One region of the Peribacillus sp. ACCC06369 genome, then DNA from elsewhere that is predicted to be linked to it. Evidence: riboswitches for the same ligand, from Rfam matches in the RefSeq annotation. Region 1 holds a riboswitch; the other holds the start of a gene.

Region 1 (6,875 bases):
CGTCAAGAAAACGGATACAAGAAATCTCTTTTTCAGAATAGATTTTATTGGATTAAATTGGCTATTTTTTGTTTGTCAAGATGATATTTTGAAGAAATTTCAAATTTAACTATTAATATCTCGGTATAATTTCTCATTTTTTTCCAATTGTTATTTAAATAAATAAAAAACAGTATAATTTGCAAAAGAAATACGTTTATAATAGATTTACAGAAAGAGGCGATAAACTATGAAAAAAAATATTGCTGCTGCGATAGAAGAAGAGATTCAAGCTGAAGAAATTCAAACTGAAGAATTCCAAGTTCCAGCTTTCGGATACGAATTAATCAGAGAAGTTCTATTGAACGATATTCTCGGAAAAGACTCTAATCAAATCCTTTATTGGGCAGGTAAACAGTTAGCAAGAAAATTCCCATTGAATGGCGATCAGGAAGTGATTGAATTTTTCCAGAGCGCTGGATGGGGCAATTTGGAAATCATGAAGTATTCAAAAACCGAGATGGAATTATCCCTGACGGGTGAAATAATCAGCCGCCGCCTGGATTTACACCCTGATTGTCACTTCCAACTTGAAGCCGGTTTCCTTGCCGAGCAGTTTACACTGCAAAAAAAATTCCTCAGCGAATCAACGGAAGAAATCAAACGCCGCGCAAAAAAAGTGATATTCACCATCCAATGGGATCCCAGAGATCCAATCTAATAAGCCCTTAAAACAGACTTACCCTTTTTACCGGAAGTCTGTTTTTTTATTGGACTCCTTACACTCAAGCTAGCACATTTGCATGCTGCCCAAGTTTAAATGCTTCATGAAGAGATTCGACAGCCTTCACCATTTCCTTTTCATTGACGACAGTCGAGACTTTAATTTCCGATGTGCTGACCATTTTCACTTGGATGCCTGTATTGGCCATCACTTCAAACATCTCGGCAGCCACTCCTGGATTGGATACCATACCAGATCCGACGATGGACACTTTGGCCAACCCACCCTCCGTTTCGATTCGGTCGAATGCCAATCGTTCTTTATTGTTTTCCAGCACGACCAATGCCGCTTCCGTATCTTCACTTTTTGTGGAAAATGATAGATTGGTCGTATCCTCGGCAGTCATGCTTTGAATGATGATGTCCACATTAATCCGGTTTTTCGCAAGTGTCGTGAAAATTGTGGATAATGCACCAAGTGATTGTGGCAAACCATAAATTGTGACCCTAGTAATACTGTCTTCAAAAGCAATGCCGCGTACAATTAAGTTTTCTTCCATAGTTGCTTCCTCCTCTATGATCGTTCCTGATTCTCTCTCCATGCTCGAACGGACTTCAAGCGGGATTTGATAATTCTTTGCATATTCGACAGCCCTTGGATGTAGGACGCCCGCCCCCAGGTTTGCAAGTTCCAGCATCTCATCGTAAGAAATGGATTGAAGTTTTCGCGCACCTTTTATGTAGCGTGGATCCGTAGTGAAAACACCAGTTACATCCGTATAAATATCGCATCTATCCGCATTCAGCGCTGCAGCGATGGCAACCGCCGTCGTATCGGAACCACCCCGCCCTAAGGTAGTGATTTCCCCATTTGCATCGCTCCCCTGGAAACCGGCTACGACCACAATTTTCTTTTCCTGGAGCTGGGCTTGAATCCTTGTAGCATCGATGTTTAAAATCCTGGCATTCCCATGAACGGATTCCGTTTGCATGCCTGCCTGCCAGCCTGTGTACGAAATGGCTTCATGTCCTTTTTCAATCAATGCCATCGTTAACAGGGATATCGTGATCTGTTCCCCCGTCGTCAATAGCATATCCATTTCCCTCTTGCTCGGGGTTCCGGAAATATCTTGGGCCATGGAAACCAATTGATCTGTGGTTTTCCCCATAGCTGAAACAACGACTACCACACCATTTCCATTCTCCACTTCCTCGATTACCCGATTGGCAACATTTTTGATTTTTTCTACGCTTCCGACGGATGTTCCGCCGAATTTTTGAACGATTAATGCCATCCTAATGCACCCTCTCTACCTTTTTAGGCAATAAAAAAAGCAATGAGAAATATCTCATTGCTGTGATCACATATCTAATACTGTAAACACAGTGAGATAGCTCTCCAGGGTATTACCCCTGACAATCCGCCATTTATTAAATGTCAGACCAGAAAAACAAGGTATGAGTCTTGTCTTCCTTCGGCGTCATCCCCTTTCAAAACCTTTCATGGAAGCTCATACTTCTCCAGGTTTTTACTCTTGAATTCCGCACCTCTATCAGCACTTTTAAGTTGTCTAGTTAAAAATTCCTTTTAATCATAGCATAGGGAATAGTCGGTAGCAAGGATTATTCTTGTAATTTTCTTACGATTCCCTCGGCTACCCCTTTTGGCATGCCCGCTTCCATAATTTCCTCGGCCGTTGCCTCTTTGATTTTCTTCAATGACCCAAAATGCCTCAACAATTGCTTCCTTCGCTTTTCCCCGACACCTGGAATATCATCTAGCTGGGAGTGAACCGCATTTTTCCCGCGTAGCTGGCGATGAAACGTAATCGCGAACCGATGCACCTCATCCTGAATTCTTTGCAATAAGTAAAATTCCTGGCTACGTGAATCAAGTGGTACGAGTTCGAGCGGATTTCCAATCATCAACTGCGAGGTCCTATGCTTTTCATCCTTAATGAGACCTGATAGTGGAATATCAAGGCCCAATTCATTCTCCAATATATCCCGAACGGCTTCCACATGGCCCTTTCCACCATCGATGATGATTAAGTCCGGAAGCGGCAGCCCTTCTTTCAATACTCGTGAATACCTTCTTCTGACCACTTCACGCATCGATTCATAATCATCAGGTCCCTGGACCGTCTTGATCTTATATTTACGGTACTCCCTTTTTTCCGGTTTCCCATCAATGAACACGACTAAAGCGGAAACAGGGTCACTTCCCTGAATATTGGAGTTATCGAAAGCTTCAATTCGGTGCGGGGTGTAGATGCCTAATTGGGTCCCGAGGTTTTCTACCGCATTGATGGTTCTTTCTTCATCCCGTTCAATCAAGGAGAATTTTTCCTGAAGGGCGATGGAGGCATTTTTATTCGCCAATTTAAGCATGTCTTTTTTCGATCCCCGTTTCGGGTGAATCGTTTTGACACCAAGGAGCCCTTCGGCCATTTCAGCATCCACTGACTCAGGCAGCAAGATTTCCTTTGGTTTAAAGTGGTTGGTAATCTCGTAAAACTGACCGAGGAATGTAAGAAGTTCCTGTTCCGGTTCATCATAGACAGGAAAAAGTGAAACATCTCTTTCTATCAATTTACCCTGTCGGACAAAAAATACCTGAACACACATCCAGCCTTTATCATAGGCAAACCCAAATACATCCCTGTCGATGAAATCGGTCGTCATCATTTTCTGCTTCTCCATCGTAATATCGATGTGGGCAATTTTGTCACGGAACTCTTTGGCCCTCTCGAAATCGAGATTTTCTGATGCCTCCAGCATTTTTTCAGTCAGTTCTTTTTTTATCTCAGTATGTCCACCGTTCAAGAAGCGGTTGATATCATCCACCATTTTCTTATATTCCTGTTCCTCAACATCATAAACACATGGGGCCAGGCACTGGCCAAGGTGATAATAAAGACAAACGCGATCAGGTAAGGTATTGCATTTTCTAAGGGGATAGATGCGATCGAGCAACTTTTTCGTTTCGTTAGCTGCAAAAGCATTTGGATATGGTCCGAAGTATTTCCCTTTATCTTTTTTTACTTTTCGCGTAATGATTAGACGTGGATGACGTTCCGCCGTCAGCTTGATGAAAGGGTACGTCTTATCATCCTTAAGCATGACATTATATTTTGGATCATGTTTTTTGATTAAGTTCAGCTCTAAAATAAGGGCCTCGATATTGGAAGAGGTGACGATGTATTCAAAATCCTCAATCTCATTCACAAGCCGAAATGTTTTTCCATCATGAGAACCCGTGAAATAAGAACGGACACGATTTTTCAACACTTTCGCTTTGCCTACATATATGATCGTTCCCTGACGATCTTTCATTAAATAACAACCAGGTTGATCGGGAAGAAGGGCAAGTTTATTCTTTATTTGTTGGTTCATGCATTCAGCCTCCTGTTCTCCCATTTTACAATTATTATATATCAAGATAGTGAAAAAAGCTTCAAGTCCGCAGACTTGAAGCTTTTTTTAGCTAACTTACTATTACGCGTGTTTTGAAATAAGTTCAGCAAGTGCTTCTTTAGGTTGGAAACCAACAACTTTATCCACCACTTCACCGTCTTTAAGGACGATTAATGTCGGGATGCTCATCACACCGAATTTCCCAGCTGTTTCTTGGTTTTCATCTACATCCACTTTTACGATTTTCGCTGTATCGCCAATTTCAGTATCAAGCTCTTGAAGAACAGGAGCGATCATTTTACAAGGTCCGCACCATGGTGCCCAAAAATCTACAAGAACTACACCTTCGCTAGTATCTGTTGTGAAAGTTTGGTCAGTTGCATTTACAATAGCCATATATATTTCCTCCTCAAAATTACTCAAATAACTAAAGACAGTATACCATTGTTGCTAGAAACGATGCTAATATTTTGCTTCAGTGGTAGGATGTCCAAAAAAAGAGTAAATATGCAGGCTCAAACCTTGCCTAAAAGCCAAGAAAAATGAAGGGGCAAGACATGTATCGGCTTATGCCAAATGTCTTGCCCCTCATCAGAATTTATTTCTTTTAAGCGTTAACTTTTAGTTTTTTGAATTCTTCCGTAAGTAATGGAACGACTTCGAAAAGATCTCCGACAATTCCATAATCAGCTATATTGAATATGTTAGCTTCCGGGTCTTTGTTGATGGCAACGATAACCTTGGAGTTGGACATCCCCGCTAAATGCTGTATCGCTCCAGAAATACCGCAGGCGATATAAAGGTCTGGTGTAACGACTTTACCCGTTTGCCCGATTTGCAAAGAGTAATCGCAATAGTCCGCATCACATGCACCGCGGGAAGCACCTACCGCTCCGCCCAGTACTTGTGCCAGTTCCTTCAATGGTTCAAAACCATCTTCACTTTTCACGCCACGGCCACCTGCGATGATTACTTTTGCTTCTGAAAGGTCGACCCCTTCACTAGCTTTTCTAACAACATCTTTGATGATTGTGCGTAAATCCTTAATATCCACACTTAATGCAGAAACATCACCAGAGCGGGACTCATCTTTCGCTAACGGTTCAATATTGTTCGGACGGATTGTCGCGAATATCACGCCATCTGTAACAATTTTCTTTTCAAATGCTTTACCAGAATATATCGGGCGGGTGAAAACGATATTTCCGCCTTCTTCTTCAATGGATGTAACGTCGGAAATCAATCCTGATTCAAGCTTTCCAGCCAATTTAGGTGCAAGGTCTTTTCCCAGAGCCGTATGTCCAAAGAAAATCCCTTCTGGCTTTTCCTGCTCGATGACGGCAAGCAATCCTTGCGCATAACCATCTGAAGTATATTGTTTCAATTGATCATTTTCGACTGCAACAACCCGGTCTGCACCATACTGGATCAATTCATTTCCGAAATTTTGAACACTGTCACCAACTAAAACACCTACGATTTCCCCGCCATCTGCAGCAAGTTTAGCCGCACCGATAGCTTCAAATGATACATTTCTTAGTGAACCGTCGCGAACTTCGCCCAATACAAGAAACTTTCTAGCCATTTATAAAAACCTCCTGTGCTCTATTTTATCTATTTGTCGTGTGTTGTTGTTTTAAAAGTACCGTTTCGATTAAATCACTTTTGCTTCGCTGCGTAATAATTGAACAAGTTCGCTGACTTGGGCACCGATTTCGCCGTTCAATACTTTTCCAGCTTCTTTTTTCGCAGGAAGGTAGATTTCAATCGTTTTTGTTTTTGCTTCAACATCTTCCTCTTCCAAATCCAGGTCATCCAATTCCAATTCTTCAAGCGGTTTTTTCTTCGCTTTCATGATTCCCGGCAAAGAAGGATAACGTGGCTCATTTAGCCCTTGTTGAGCTGTCACTAACAATGGAAGAGATGCTTCGATCGTTTCAGAGTCCCCTTCGACATCCCGGATAACGCTTACATTTCCATTTGCAATGTCCAGTTTAGTAATGGTTGTAATATAAGGAATTTCTAAAATCTCGGCAACTCGTGGACCCACTTGACCAGAACCGCCATCGATTGCAACGTTCCCTGCAATGATTAGATCGGCATTTTTACCTTTTAAGTATTCGCCTATAATTTTGGCAGTCGTGAATTGATCGCCATTTTCTATGTCGTCCTCAATATTTATCAATACGGCTTTGTCAGCCCCCATTGCAAGCGCTGTGCGTAATTGCTTTTCAGCCTCTTCGGTTCCGACAGAAATAACCGTTACTTCGCCGCCTTGTGCATCTCGCACCTGGATTGCTTCTTCAACAGCATATTCATCGTATGGATTAATGATGAATTCTGCTCCATCCTCATTAATTTTCCCGTTGGATAGTGTAATTTTTTCTTCTGTATCAAATGTTCTTTTCAGCAGTACATAAATGTTCACGATAATACCTCCCGAATGATTTGAGTTTTGAAGATTATGAATTTTATTGATATATATTATTGTATTCTTCAAATTTCATCAAAATCCTGCATGATATATAAAAATAGTTATTTATTTCCCTTTGAATACAGCTTCTCTTTTTTCCATGAAAGCGCCAATTCCTTCTTTTGCGTCAGCAGTATCGAAAGCTTTGCCAAAGAGATCGGCTTCCCTTTCCACACCTTTATAGTAGGAATCATGCTTGGAATAATTTAATAATTCTATAGCCGCCTTTAAAGCCAGAGGGCTTTTCTTGGCAATTTTATTGGCTAGTTCCTTCGCTTTTGGA
Region 2 (6,875 bases), 1.2 Mb from region 1:
AAAGCGCGGATTTCACGAGTAAAGTGCCAAAATTCACGAGTAAATGCGGAATTCACGAGTAATTCCTTATTATTCACTAGGAAAATGGCGAATTTCACGCCTAATGCCGTGGAATACAGAGTAAATCGCGTAATTCCCGACGGGCATCCCGTCATTCCATGTGCGCTGCCACTCATTTTTCCGACTTCAATGAAATTGCCAGGTACGCCAATCCCAATTCGATTCCGCAAAGTACAAACAGGGTAATTAAAGTTTGGACCATCATGATCTCCTCCTCCGCTAAGACTTAAACCAATCTTAAAGGATGAAACCCATACCAGAACAAGACCTTATTTGAAGAAATCTTCAGCAGCCCCACTGTGTTCTCTTGCTATGAAATGGGTTTCATACTGTACAATATAAAAAAAGAAAATACGGTGATCCCATGACAAATATTAAAGAAATTGCTCAAAGTGCTGGTGTATCTGTCTCAACAGTGTCCCGTGTATTGAATGACCATCCTTATGTAAGCCCTGAAAAAAGAGCGAGCGTTTTACAAGCCATTGACCGTTTGAATTATTCAAGAAACATCAACGCCATCCATCTTTCTAAAGGCAAAACAAATCTTATCGGCATCATCATCCCCTTCACCAATCACCCATATTACGGGGCAATCGTTAACGGAATTTCTAAACAGGCGAATGCAATCGGCTGTCATCTAGTCATCTTTCAGACCCATTACGAAAGAGAGAAAGAAATCCAGGCTTTGAATATGCTGCAAATGAAGCAACTCGATGGCATTATCGTTTGTTCAAGAATTTCGGAAATGAAAATCCTCTTGGAGTATCAAAAATATGGACCGATTATCTTATGTGAAGATACAGCCCAGGCTGAATTCTCATCCATCAGCGTTGATCATTATGCAGCTTTCTCCTGTGCCCTTGAATACGTGATTGCTAAAGGTTATCAGAAAATCGGATACAGTCTTGGCCGTAAAAAGAGCAGAAACAGTTCTCTCCGTACAAAGGCTTTTAACGATATCATGAGTAAACATCAACTTATAAACAATAAAGATTGGCTGTTTGAAGGCAGTTATCACATCAAAGACGGTGAACAATTGTTTCAGGATTGGAATTCGATGATGAATAAACCTGAGGCCATCATCATCACTAATGATGACACGGCGGCAGGCTTCATTCTAACAGCTAAGAAATCTGGCTTGAGGGTACCTGAAGATGTGGCCATTCTCGGCTTCAATAATGATAGCCTGAGTGAAATGCTCGAAATCACGACCATTTCCTTACCGCTGGAATGGATTGGGAAAATGGCAGTGGATCTATTCGAGAATCCCGAAGTGGTCAAACATGTAAAACTGGAATACGCCCTTATAAAAAGAAGGAGCGTTTAATAACGCTAAGAATAGCTTTACTTTTGTATCATCAAATCTTCCAGACTTTCTTGAACTAGGAAAAAATAACCACATAAAATAATCATTGCGATATCCATGAGATTATTTTATAATTTTGATATAGTAAAGTTTACTCAATTACTAGCAATCTATTAGCTATTGCATGAATTTCATGAGTATAATCGTCCGTCGTCAATTACAAGATGGCGCAACGATTTAAGAAAATTGAATACTTCCTCATTTACCGATGAGTTAGAGGCTGCAGCTTATAAAAGTAAAACGGACGAGATTCTGGAAAATTAAAGACTCCGTTTGAAAGGATAAGTTGCCGAAGTTTGGGTATATTCCATGTATACCTTGGCTGGCGGTGTTTCCGAACAGGAACATCACTGTCACGTTTTTTCTAAAAGCGTGGGGAGCTATCTTCGGAAGGATAAACGGGTTTATTATAAACAGCCGTCGATCTTTTTCGACTGCTGTTTTTTTATATTTCGTTCCCTTCCAATAAAAAGGAGTGTAACATCAATTGGCAAATTCACAACAAGCATCAAGCCCTACTGAATTGAAAAGGAGCCTGAAAGCGCGGCACTTGATGATGATTTCATTAGGTGGAACGATTGGAACAGGTTTATTTTTAGCAAGTGGCGGTGCCATTCATTCAGCCGGACCCGGCGGTGCCTTGGTGGCATACGCGATTATCGGCATCATGGTTTATTACTTAATGACAAGTCTTGCAGAAATGGCAGCGTTCATGCCAGTGGCCGGTTCGTTCCGTGTCTATGCATCCAAATTCGTCGATCCGTCTTTCGGTTTTGCAATTGGATGGAACTACTGGTATAACTGGGCAATCACCATTGCCGCTGAATTAGCAGCCGTTGTCTTAATTATGAAGTTCTGGTTCCCGGATAGTCCTTCCTTTATCTGGAGTGCCATTGCGTTAATCACAATGTTTCTTATCAATTACATGTCCGTTAAAGGTTTTGGGGAAACAGAATTCTGGTTTGCCATGATCAAAGTCGTGACGGTCGTCATATTCTTGATCACTGGTGTTTTGATCATCCTCGGAATCATGGGTGGGAAAGACCCAATTGGTTTTTCCAATTTCACAATGGGCGAAGGTCCCTTTAACGGGGGGTTCTTCACGATTCTAGGCGTATTCATGGCAGCTGGCTTTTCTTTCCAAGGAACGGAATTGCTTGGAGTGACGGCTGGTGAAAGTGAGGATCCGGAAAAAAATATCCCTAAAGCGATCAGATCCGTTTTCTGGCGCATCATCTTATTCTATATCCTTGCAATTTTTGTAATTGGAATGATCATACCGTTTACGGATTCACGTTTATTGAGTGAAGATGTTGCCGTAAGTCCATTCACGCTTGTATTTGAACGTGCGGGCCTTGCATTTGCTGCATCCATCATGAACGCGATCATTTTATCATCCGTACTCTCTGCCGGTAACTCTGGCATGTACGCTTCAACCCGTATGCTATGGGACTTGGCACGTGATGGGAAAGCACCGAAATTCCTTGGCAAGTTAGATAAAAGAGGAGTACCAGTGAATGCACTTATCGTGACTTCTTTAGTTGGCTGCGTTGCATTCTTAGCTTCATTTTTCGGAGATGGTGTTGTTTATATCTGGTTATTGAATGCTTCAGGCATGGCCGGATTCGTCACCTGGGTCGGGATTGCGATTGCCCATTATCGGTTCCGCAAAGCCTACGTGGCTCAAGGCCTTGATATGAATGCTTTACCATACCGGGCCAAAGGCTTCCCATTCGGACCTATATTCGCACTTGTCCTTTGTATCATCATTATCATTGGACAAGGCTATCAAGCCTTCAGCAGCAATGGGATCGATTGGAATTCAATGTTCGTTTCCTACATTGGCTTGATTCTATTTTTCGTCCTATGGTTCGGCTATAAAATTAAGCATAAAACGAAAATAATTCCCCTTGAGGAATGTGACCTTAAATCCAAATAATACGTAAAAGGACCTGCTCTTCTCTAAACGGGGAAGAACAGGTCCTTTTTTCATTTCAAATGATAAACACGACATTCATATGGACGCAGAGGTTTGGTGGAGATTCCTTCTTCTTCCTGATCATAATTACCGATCAGCCTTGTAGCAGAATATGCATGCAGCTCTTCAGGCAAAGAATAGGAGGCCGGCTCCTCTTTAAAGTTGCATAGCACTAACAGCTTTTCTTCTTCAAACGTTCTCGTATAGGCAAATATTCGTTCATCATCTGGACAGAGCAGTTCAAAACGGCCATAAACGACGATTTCATGATTCTTGCGTATTTGGATAAGCCTTTTATAAAAATGAAAAATGGAATTCGGATCATTGTAGGCTTTTTCCGCATTGATCTCGGGAAAATTGGGATTAACCTTAATCCATGGACTCCCATTTGTGAATCCTGCGTTCCGGGAGTCATTCCACTGAATCGGTGTCCTCGCATTATCCCTGCTGCGGCCGTGAATGGCTGACATCATCCGCTCTTTTGACCAGCCACGCGAATTGACGAGTTCGTCATATGAATTCAACGTTTCAATATCCCGGTATTCATCGATACTTTCAAATGCAACATTGGTCATGCCCAACTCTTCCCCTTGATATATATAAGGTGTCCCCTGAAGCATATGAAGACAAGCGGCAAGCATCTTTGCGCTTTCAACACGATACTTTCCATCATTTCCAAACCTTGAGACAACCCGGGGCTGATCATGATTGTTCCAGTATAAACTGTTCCAGCCATCCCCCTCCAAACCAGTCTGCCACTTGGAAAGAATTCGCTTTAAATCGCTTAGCTTCCACTTATCGTTACTCCATTTCCCTTCTGGTCCACACCCCAAATCCATATGTTCGAATTGAAAGACCATATGTAGCTCACCACGATCTTTACCTGTGAACAATTGTGCTTCCTCCGGTGTGACGCCTGGCATCTCCCCAACGGTAATCACGTCATATCGAGAAAGTGCCCGTTGATTGATTTCCTGTAAAAACTCATGTATGCGCGGTCCATTCAGGAAAAAGGGGCTTCCATCACCATACTGCTTCTCATGATGAACGGATCCATCTGAATAGCTCTGATCTTTTGAAAGGAAGTTGATGACATCCATCCGAAATCCATCGACACCCTTATCCAGCCACCAAGTCATCATGCTGTAGATTTCTTCACGGAGCTTAGGGTTCTCCCAGTTTAAATCAGGTTGTTTCTTGCTGAATAAATGTAAATAATATTCATCCGTTCCTTCATCATATTCCCATGCCGAACCTTTAAAAATGGACTCCCAATTATTTGGCTCTTCCCCATTCCTTCCAGGTTTCCAAATATAATAATCACGCTTTGGATTATCTTTTGAGGATCGGGATTCAATGAACCACGAATGTTCATCTGAAGAATGGTTGACCACCAGATCCATCATGATCTTCATCCCACGTTCATGCACCGCCTTCAGCAACCTATCAAAATCAGCCATTGTCCCGAATTCAGTCATGATTGATCGATAATCACTGATATCGTACCCATTGTCATCATTGGGAGATTGATAAATGGGGGATAGCCATATCACGTTCACACCCAGCTCTTGTAAATAATCGAGTTTCATCAAGATCCCGTTTAAATCCCCTATCCCATCTCCATCACTATCCATAAAACTCCTTGGATACACTTGATACACAACTGCCTCTTTCCACCATGCTTTGTCCATGCCTTTCCTCCCCTCTTTAAACGCATTGACATAATCATTACACCAATACCCTATTATAAAGGGAGAAACTTCAGAATATTCTTCTTTTATTCCGCAATTCCGGTTTGAATCATTTCAATGTCCAAATCCACCTCGATGGGAATATGGGGATATGCCTCCTCCCAATGTTTTTGGTCGAAATTTCTTGTTTTACTTTTAGCGTGATCACCGAGTGCAATCGGATCTATATTGTTTTCCTGAAACATGGTTACCATCTCATTTAATTTATTACCAATGACATGTTCAGCCCTGGCCTCTATTTTATTCAGGTCGACCCCTTTGCCCAAGTCATAACCTTGGACCTCTAGCAAACTTGCTTTTAGTTTCACTTCAATCCTGACTTTGGGGTCTTGATTTACATTCGAGAAATCATAATGGACACGTGACTCCACGTTATTGATATCTGTATAGTCATTTTCCTTCCATTTAATTTCATAATTCCCCAGCTTAAAGTTTTCACTAAGGACTTTGAATAAAAACCCATCCTCATAAGGGATATATTTACCAATATACCTATCACTTTTAAACAGGGCGATCCCTTTTACCTGTATTTGGTCTTCTTCAGTTTCCAATAAGGGCAGGACCGGATCGATCCCTTTACCATGAACTGCATATAAATACCTGTGCAAATCTACATCAGGCAAATTAGTTCGGATATTCTGTTCGATCAGTTCTTTTACTTGAACCCCTGGAGTTTTAATCAACTTCGGCTCCATTTTAACTACATCCTCAGCTTTACCATGAACGATCGCTAAATACAAATCCCGTCCCACCATCGGGTCACGCCGATATGTATCGACGTAATCATTCAACCCCTCACCCGCCAATTCTTCACCATAGAGAATGACTGTCAGCCTCCCGCCGACAATCGGGAATGGTGTCTTTGCATTTTCTTGCTGGCGGGCTGCCTTTATATCATGGGAAATCGATTCATATACTTCATTACCTAGATCCGCTTCCTCACCAGGCTGAGGAACGCTGACAACGACCGTACCTTTGATTTTATTGTCTCCGGCATCATCATAACCTACGACTTCAGCAATTAAAATATCTTCTAATATTTGCTTTTCCACACCGCACGCCGTCATCAAGAAACAAGCTAATGTAATCATGAGGAGTTTGATTTTCATGATTTATCCCCCCTAACTTTATAGACGATCGACTGCCATATGAATAAGAGAGGAAGATACAAATAAATGATATAAAAGCCTATTTGTGAACTGATCGTGTTAAACCTATCGATTTTATAGCGGTTATCCAAAAAAAGGCAGGAAGCTAAAATGATAAGCAGGATGAAAACCAACATCTTTTTCTGTCTGAATCCAAATGCTCTTTTCGCTGTTCTGCTTGCTGCCCAAACCCCTAAACAAACATTCGGCAGCACCATGAACAGCCAAACGGAAATCCCTATGTATTCGAACCTTTCAATGAATGGAAGGTCTACAATTTTCCATAACGTCAAAGTTGCCCATATTACATCTTTCAGCTGATCTTGATGATAGTAGGCTAATGAAACAATAATAAACATTAAATATATAGACATAGTAAACAACACCCCTAAGTGTGCCCACTTTTGAGAGTGTTCACGCTTTTTAATGAATGGGTAATAAATCAGGAGTAATTCAAAACCAAGGTAATTCAGGGTCATTTTCTTACAGGCCTTCATGATTTCCAAAAAGGAATGATCAAGAAAAGGACCCAAATTTTCAAAGTGGGCGTGCTTAAATGGAAAATAATTCAA

Evidence for each region. A riboswitch is a leader RNA that binds a small molecule or an ion and turns the genes downstream of it on or off. The one in region 1 is predicted to bind lysine.
Region 2: linked by a shared signal. The riboswitch ahead of QUF78_RS25490 (amino acid permease) and the one ahead of QUF78_RS19565 (aspartate kinase) in region 1 are both predicted to bind lysine.

The regions. Positions count from the first base shown of each region.
Region 1 is NZ_JAUCEN010000002.1:3,847,784-3,854,658, forward strand. Features, by position in the region: gene QUF78_RS19560 (YslB family protein) at 230-700, shown strand; gene QUF78_RS19565 (aspartate kinase) at 765-1,997, opposite strand; lysine riboswitch at 2,087-2,263, opposite strand; gene uvrC (excinuclease ABC subunit UvrC) at 2,326-4,098, opposite strand; gene trxA (thioredoxin) at 4,201-4,542, opposite strand; gene QUF78_RS19580 (electron transfer flavoprotein subunit alpha/FixB family protein) at 4,727-5,704, opposite strand; gene QUF78_RS19585 (electron transfer flavoprotein subunit beta/FixA family protein) at 5,774-6,547, opposite strand; gene QUF78_RS19590 (enoyl-CoA hydratase) at 6,659-6,875, opposite strand, start outside.
Region 2 is NZ_JAUCEN010000002.1:5,000,059-5,006,933, forward strand. Features, by position in the region: gene QUF78_RS25480 (hypothetical protein) at 1-230, opposite strand, end outside; gene QUF78_RS25485 (LacI family DNA-binding transcriptional regulator) at 425-1,387, shown strand; lysine riboswitch at 1,633-1,817, shown strand; gene QUF78_RS25490 (amino acid permease) at 1,914-3,365, shown strand; gene QUF78_RS25495 (glycoside hydrolase family 13 protein) at 3,416-5,095, opposite strand; gene QUF78_RS25500 (Ger(x)C family spore germination protein) at 5,182-6,264, opposite strand; gene QUF78_RS25505 (GerAB/ArcD/ProY family transporter) at 6,261-6,875, opposite strand, start outside.